One region of the Rhodococcus sp. NPDC047139 genome, then DNA from elsewhere that is predicted to be linked to it. Evidence: riboswitches for the same ligand, from Rfam matches in the RefSeq annotation. Region 1 holds a riboswitch; the other holds the start of a gene.
What was found. A riboswitch is a leader RNA that binds a small molecule or an ion and turns the genes downstream of it on or off. The one in region 1 is predicted to bind glycine.
Positions count from the first base shown of each region.

Region 1 (4,038 bases):
TCCCGCCGCAACCGGTCATCACCCAGGACAACCTCACGCTGAGCATCGACACGGTCGTGTACTTCCAGGTGACCAATCCGCAGGCCGCCGTCTACGAGATCAGCAACTACATCGCCGCGGTCGAACAGCTCACCGTCACCACCCTGCGCAACGTCGTCGGCGGTATGACCTTGGAAGAGACCCTCACCTCCCGTGACTCGATCAACGGCCAGCTTCGGGGTGTGCTCGACGAAGCCACCGGCCGATGGGGGCTGCGCGTTGCGCGAGTCGAACTCAAGAGCATCGATCCGCCGCCGTCGATCCAGGAATCGATGGAGAAGCAGATGAAGGCGGACCGTGAGAAGCGCGCGATGATCCTCACCGCCGAGGGGCATCGGGAGTCGGCGATCAAGACCGCCGAAGGTGACAAGCAGTCGCAAATCCTCTCTGCCGAGGGTGCGAAGCAGGCAGCGATCCTCGAGGCGGAAGCCGACCGACAGTCGCGCATCCTGCGTGCACAAGGTGACCGGGCGGCTCGCTACCTCGAAGCCCAGGGCGAAGCGAAGTCCATCGAGAAGGTCTTCGCCGCGATCAAGGCCGGCAAACCCACGCCGGAACTGCTTGCCTATCAGTACCTGCAGACTCTGCCTCAGATGGCGCAGGGCGATGCCAACAAGATGTGGGTGGTGCCGAGCGATTTCGGTAAGGCGCTCGAGGGATTCGCGCGAAACCTCGGTTCGCCCGGAGAAGACGGCGTCTTCCGATTCGAGCCGACTCCTGTCGACGAGGAGTTGCAGCGGCCCGAGGACGACAGCGCCGAGGTCGAGGACTGGTTCACGACCAAGCGCGACCCGGAAGTCGCGCAGGCCGTCGCCGAAGCCGAAGCCGTGGCCCGCAAGCCGGTCGATCCGGCAGTCCGGACCGGTCTCACTCCGGAGAAGCCCGGTGGGGAAGAGCAGTCGGCCCTGCCCACCCCGCCGCCGGCACAACGCTGGATTGCGAACGAGGCATCCGAGGAGACGGTCGAACCGCCGCAGTCGCAGCAGTAACAGGAGACGTTCGAGAGGCGTGCCCGAGCGGCACGCCTCTCTTCGTCACCGTCGGGCGAACATCGGCAGTGCCATCGCCACGATGATCAGCCCGGCGCCGGCTGCGGCAAGCAGCGTCACGGACTCCCCGAAGGCCATCATCCCGATCAGGAGCGCGACCACGACTTCGAGGTAGGACAGCCCGGACAACTCCGCCGCACGGAGGTGCTTTCCGGCCACCACGAGCAGACCCAGCGCAAAAAGGCCGCAGACGACGAAGAAACCTCCGGCCCAGATCCAATGGCCCGCAGTCATACCCGACATGTCCGGCCTGGTCGCAAGCACCATTGCGCCTGCCGCGACGGCACCGAACACGAAGTTCCAGAAGCACCGGGCGTCGGAGGACATGTCGGTGCGATATCGGTAGCACAGCAGCGCGGCGCCGTAGAAGATCCCCGAGGCCACGCCGAGTACGGTGCCCAGCGTCTCGTGCTCACCGCCGGCGCGGTTGTCGCCGACGAACCCGGCAGCGAGAAGCATTCCGGTGAAGGCTGTTCCGATGGACAGGGCGTCGAGGCGACGGATCGACTCTTTCAGGAGGATCCGGGCGAGAACGGTAGCGACGACCGGTCCGAGATAATGGAGCACCACCGCCCGTGAGAGGTCGGTCAGGACGGTCGCGGACAGATAGGTTGCCAGGGACAGGCCGAGGAGAACGCCTCCACCCACGACGGACCAGGACAGACGGGTTCGGCGCAAGTGTCCGAGACGCCGGGACAGTGCGATCAACACGAGCATGCCGGCGGCCCCGACGACCATGCGCCCGAGTGTGAGTGCCTCGCCGAGTACAGCACCGTCGGGTGTGGCCTTGCGGCCGAACAGTCCTGCGGCGCCCATCGCTGTCGCCGACAATACGATCGCGACGATTCCGAGCTGACGGCTGGTGGGCGCAGGAGGATCGGGGAGAACCGGGCCGCCCGGCGGCGCGGTCCGGGAGCTGGTGGGGCGCAGCAGCGCCGAATGCGAACTCACGACGCGCGACGGCGCGCCCAGGGAAACGGTCACACGTCTTCCTCAGGACAGGGTGCACGAAGTGAGCACCAGCGGGTGTTGTCGTTCCCCGCTCTGTCATCGGACCTGAGAGCTTTCGCGGACGTGATCCGCTTACACCTTCGGTGAACCCGGAAGAGTTGCTTTCCAGAGGAGCCTCGCCGTGGCGGTCTTGGGGGCCTGAGAGATTCCCGGGGAGGTTGCTCCTTCGGCGCCCGCTGTGTGCGGGACTCTCCCGCCGCGGTTCGGTGGCTGTTCAGTTGTTGCGACAAAGTATGCCATGGTCCTTCGTAAGTCTGCGCGGTAGCGATCTGCATCGGCGCAAGCCGTTCACGGCGGTGTTCGGCGCACGACCGGAGCGAGGCGCTCGCTCTGGGGCGGAGCGACCCGGTGCGCCGATAGCGTGATCGACATGACCATCGTTCCGAGATCATGGATGCAGTTGCGATTCGCCGCGGGCACGTACCGATTTCGGGAAAGTCTGTTCGGCCTGCCTGCCCTCATCGTCCTTGCGGGAGCCGTAGTCGCAGAGGTGAGCGGCTACATCGACCGGACGGTCGGTCCCTTCTCGTGGGGACTGAAGATGAACAGCAACGCGGCGGTCTGGCTGCTGAGCACCGTGGCGGGTGCCACGATCACCACTGCCGGCGTCGTATTCTCGCTGACGGTCGTGAGCTTGCAGTTGGCCAGTAGTCAGTTCTCGCCGCGTGTGATGCGGTCCTTCATCCGAGATCGGGTCAGCCAGACGGTGATCGGGATGCTGGTGGCGACCTTCGTCTACTGCGTACTCACGCTACGGCACATCGGTGCGGACGAAGCCGCACCTGCCCCGACGATCTCGACCACCCTCGCAGTGGCCCTCGCGGTGGCGACCGTGGTGCTCATCATCGCCTATCTCAATCGGCTTGCCCACGGATTGCAGGTCGGTGAGGTCGTGCGAAGTATCGCGTCGGAAGCCGAGATGGTCATATCGAGTGCGGGCAGGAGTGCGCATCGCGAGATCCGCGCCGAGGGGGTACCGGAGCCGGATTTCGATGAAGGAACGACGGTGTACGCTCCGCGCGACGGCTGGGTGACGCAGGCGCCGGCGGAACTCGTGCTGGCCGTGGTACCTGCGGGGACGGTGGTGCGACTGGAGACACGGCCCGGCGCATACATCCACCGCGGAGAGCCGCTGCTGCGGGTTCATCCGACACCGGATCGGGCTGCGACGCTACGGCTACTCGAGTCGGCGGTGGAGATCTCCGATGCCCGCACCATGCAAGAGGACGTGGATTTCGCGCTGCGGCAACTGGTCGACATCGCGCTGCGCGCGCTGAGTCAGGCGATCAACGACCCGACGACCGCGACCGAAGTGGTTCTGCGGCTCGGCAGTCTGCTGCGTACGTTGCTGATCACCGACAGTCCTGCGCCGGTGATCGCGGGGCCGGAGAACCGGATTCTGCTGCGCCCGTGGATCCTGTCTCCCGAGGAATACATCGACCACGCCTTCGAGCAGATCCGTCAGGCAGGTTCCGCGCAGCTGCATGTCGCCACGGCGCTCGCCCGGGTGCTGCGCATGCTCCTGGACTACGTCTCGGAGCACGACCGCACCGAATACGTACCTGCCTTGCAGTACCAGTTGCGTCTGCTCGTCGACGCGGTGGTCGATCGGCCGGAGTTCCATCCGGAGGACGTGGAGCGCTTCCGCGCGGTCGCCGAGTCGGCGACGGATCCCGCCGAACATCGACTGTCGTGACCCGCCGTGTAGGACCGGTGACCGGCGGCTACCCGTTCTGCACGGGAAGCCGTCCGTCGAAGGGAAGAAACCGTGGCGACGAATTTCTCCGTAGGGGACCACGTCCGATGGAACTCGGAGGCCGGATATGTCGAGGGTGTGATCATCGAGAAGCACACCGAGGATGTGGAGTTCGAGGGACGCATGCGTCGTTGCAGTGAGCACGATCCGCAGTACGAGATCCGGAGCGACAAGACCGACCAC
Region 1 covers NZ_JBEYUH010000017.1:13,683-17,720, reverse strand. The annotation lists gene ABZ789_RS18955 (SPFH domain-containing protein) at 1-1,028, shown strand, start outside; gene ABZ789_RS18950 (DMT family transporter) at 1,074-2,072, opposite strand; glycine riboswitch at 2,215-2,305, opposite strand; gene ABZ789_RS18945 (DUF2254 domain-containing protein) at 2,470-3,795, shown strand; gene ABZ789_RS18940 (DUF2945 domain-containing protein) at 3,868-4,038, shown strand, end outside.

Region 2 (4,038 bases), on a different contig from region 1:
CGCCCGACGACTTCAAGGCGACGGACGGCTGATGGCCGTCGGCCGGTAGGCGAGCACGTCGTCGGCGAGCGTGTCGGCGCTGGCGAGAGTAGCGTCGAAGGTTGTTTTCCGGTCGGCGTGTTGCAGCCCGGCGCCCGGCATCGGGGCGTACGCTGAGTTGATCCGCCAGGGATGACTCGGGGAGCCTGGAGCGCTCGAGGATCGGATATGGGTCGGGGATCCGCCTGTCGATCGTTTCGAGGCAGAACTGGGCGTGCGAGAGGGAGTCAGTAGTGCGAGATCGGACGAAGGGACAGCCGCCCGGCGTCGATTCCGGCGATCGCTCGACGTCGTCACGGGCCGACGAGACCGACGACATCCAGCCGGGTCTGTTTCCGGACCACTCGGTGCCGGACGAACTCGTCGGCTATCGGGTGCCGATCGCCTGCCAGATCGCGGGGATCAGCTATCGCCAGCTCGATTACTGGGCCCGTACGAATCTCGTGGTTCCGTCGATTCGCAGTGCCGCCGGCTCCGGTAGCCAGCGCCTGTACTCGTTCAAGGACATCCTGGTCCTCAAGATCGTCAAGCGTCTGCTCGACACCGGTGTCTCGCTGCAGAACATCCGCGTCGCGGTCGATCATCTCCGCAGCCGCGGGGTCGGCGACCTCGCGAAGATCACTCTGTTCTCCGATGGCACCACCGTCTACGAATGCACCTCTCCCGAAGAGGTCGTCGATCTGCTGCAGGGCGGCCAGGGCGTCTTCGGTATCGCGGTGAGCGGGGCGATGCGTGAGCTCACCGGCAGTATCGCCGACTTCCCCGCCGAACGTGTCGACGGCGGCGATGTGGAAGAGCGCCCCGAAGACGAACTGGCGTCGCGGCGCCGCGAGCGCATCAACCGCCGTATCGGCTGACGCTCCACCATCGGCCCTTCCGCGACCGCGGCGTTCCACCCCTGCGCCGTGATCTAGACTCGAAGACGCGTCGCCGTCACGCGGGAGAGTTCCGGACACCGATCCGGGCGCCGAAGGAGCAGCACCTCCCCGTCAATCTCTCAGGCAACCAGGACCGCGTGAGCTCCGACGTCTCTGGAAAGCGGCGGGAGCACCCGCCCGCCCACGGGGAAAGGCTCTGGCCGGCCGAATCTCTCAGGCGCTCGCCTCGCGAGCTCACGACAGAGGGGGAGGAACCACTTCGCGCGACCGCGCATGTGGACCTCGCCGACCAGCCCGGGAGCTGCGATGACAGATGCCGTCACCTCGAACTTCGCCGATCGTCATATCGGCCCCGACACCGCCGGTCTGAGCCGGATCCTCGACGTCGTCGGAGTCGATTCCCTCGAAGCGCTCGCCACCGCCGCGGTCCCGGCCGCCATCCTCGACGACCGTGCCGGCAAGGTTCCGACCGGACTCGACGTGCTCGACCCGCCGCTTTCCGAGCACGAGGTGCTCGCCGAACTGAAGGTGCTCGCCTCCCGGAACACCGTGGCGACGTCGATGATCGGCCACGGCTACTACGACACTCTGACGCCGCCGGTACTGCTGCGCAACATCGTCGAGAATCCCGCCTGGTACACCGCCTACACTCCCTACCAGCCGGAGATCAGCCAGGGCCGCCTCGAAGCGTTGCTGAATTTCCAGACCATGGTGGCCGACCTGACGGGCATGGAGATCGCGAACTCGTCGATGCTCGACGAGGCCACTGCAGCCGCCGAGGCGATGACACTGCTCCGGCGCGCTAATCGCAAGTCCAAGAGCCCGCGTCTGGTCGTCGACACCGATCTGTTCGAACAGACCGCAGCAGTGCTGGCGACCCGCGCCGAACCCCTGGGAATCGAGATCGTCACCGCCGACCTCGTGACCGACGGACTGCCCGAGGGTGAGTTCTTCGGCGTCGTCCTGCAGATCCCCGGCGCTTCGGGGCGCGTCGTCGATGCTGCTCCGATCATCGAGGCCGCCCACGAGCGCGGTGCGCTCGTGGCCGTCGGTGCCGACCTATTGGCGATGACTCTCCTCACTCCACCCGGCGAGCAGGGCGCCGATGCCTGCTTCGGCACCACCCAGCGTTTCGGTGTGCCGATGGGCTTCGGCGGACCGCACGCCGGTTATCTCGCCGTCGGCAGCGCCCACACCCGCACCCTGCCCGGTCGTCTCGTAGGTGTGTCGGTGGACGCGGACGGAAACCGCGCCTACCGCCTCGCATTGCAGACCCGCGAGCAGCACATCCGCCGTGAGAAGGCGACCAGCAACATCTGCACCGCCCAGGTGCTCCTCGCCGTGCTCGCGGCGATGTACGCCTCGTATCACGGCGCCGAAGGTCTCACGGCGATCGCACGCCGGGTCGCCGGGTACGCCGGGCGACTCGCAGCGGGATTGCGCGCCGCCGGGGTCGACGTGGTGCACGACGAATTCTTCGACACCGTTCTCGTGCGGGTTCCCGGCCGCGCCGACGACGTCCTTGCCGCGGCACTGGAGGCCGGAATCAATCTGTACCGGGTGGACGAGGACCACGTGTCCGTCTCGTGCGACGAGGCCACGACCGCAGCCCACGTCGACGCGGTGCTCGCCGCCTTCGGCGCCGCACCTGCCGGTCCGGGCGAGCGACTCGCCCTTCCCCCGGACCTTGCCCGCACCAGCGCGTTCCTGCAGCACGAGGCGTTCACCCGCTACCGCACCGAGACCGCGATGATGCGCTATCTGCGGCGACTCTCGGACAAGGACCTGGCGCTGGACCGCACGATGATTCCGCTCGGCTCGTGCACGATGAAGCTCAACGCTGCCACGGAGATGGAAGCGATCACCTGGCCCGAGTTCGCGGGCCTGCACCCCTTCGCGCCTGCGGAGCAGACGGCCGGGATCCGCCGCCTCATCGCGGATCTCGAGGGCTGGCTCGCTGCGGTGACGGGCTACGACGCCGTGAGCCTGCAGCCCAATGCCGGCAGCCAGGGCGAGTACGCGGGACTGCTCGCGATCCGCCACTACCACCTCGACCGGGGTGACACCGAGCGGGACATCTGCCTGATCCCCTCGAGCGCCCACGGCACCAACGCCGCGTCGGCCGTGATGGCCGGGATGCGCGTCGAGGTGGTCGCGTGCCGGCCGAACGGCGACGTCGATCTCGACGATCTGCGCGCGAAGATCGCCGACCACGGAGCGCGTCTGGCCGCGATCATGATCACCTATCCGTCGACGCACGGCGTGTACGAGCACGACATCGCCGACATCTGCGGCGCCGTGCACGACGCCGGTGGTCAGGTGTACATCGACGGTGCCAACCTGAACGCCCTCGTGGGCCTGGCGCGGCCGGGCAAGTTCGGTGGCGACGTCAGCCACCTGAACCTGCACAAGACCTTCTGCATCCCGCACGGCGGCGGAGGACCGGGCGTGGGGCCGATCGGGGTTCGTTCGCATCTGGCGCCGTACCTGCCGGGTCATCCCGCGGAGCCGGGGCTCGGGGGAGCGGGTCCGGTCTCGGCGGCGCCCTACGGATCGGCGTCGATCCTCCCGATCACTTGGGCGTACATCAAGTTGATGGGTGCCGAAGGGCTGCGTCGTGCGTCGTTGACGGCGATCGCCTCGGCCAACTACATCGCGCGTCGTCTCGACGAGTACTTCCCGGTGCTGTACACGGGGGAGACCGGCATGGTGGCGCACGAGTGCATCCTCGATCTGCGTCCGCTGACGAAGGCGACGGGCGTGACCGTCGACGATGTCGCGAAGCGCTTGGCCGACTACGGCTTCCATGCACCGACGATGAGTTTCCCGGTGGCCGGCACCCTCATGGTCGAGCCCACCGAGAGCGAGGACATCGCAGAACTCGACGCGTTCATCGATGCGATGATCTCGATTCGCGGTGAGATCGATCGGGTCGGGGCAGGGGAGTGGCCGGTGGACGACAACCCGCTGCGTGGTGCGCCGCACACCGCAGAATGCCTGGTGGGTGAGTGGGCTCATCCGTATTCGCGGGAGGTCGCCGTGTTCCCGATGGGGAAGGACCGGGCCAAGGTGTGGCCTGCGGTGCGGCGCATCGACGGTGCGCACGGCGATCGGAATCTGG
Region 2 covers NZ_JBEYUH010000024.1:21,872-25,909, reverse strand. The annotation lists gene ABZ789_RS21455 (bifunctional nuclease family protein) at 1-32, shown strand, start outside; gene ABZ789_RS21450 (MerR family transcriptional regulator) at 273-896, shown strand; glycine riboswitch at 968-1,063, shown strand; gene gcvP (aminomethyl-transferring glycine dehydrogenase) at 1,224-4,038, shown strand, end outside.
Region 2: it holds a riboswitch for glycine, as region 1 does, so the genes downstream of both, gcvP (aminomethyl-transferring glycine dehydrogenase) here and ABZ789_RS18950 (DMT family transporter) in region 1, are expected to answer to the same signal.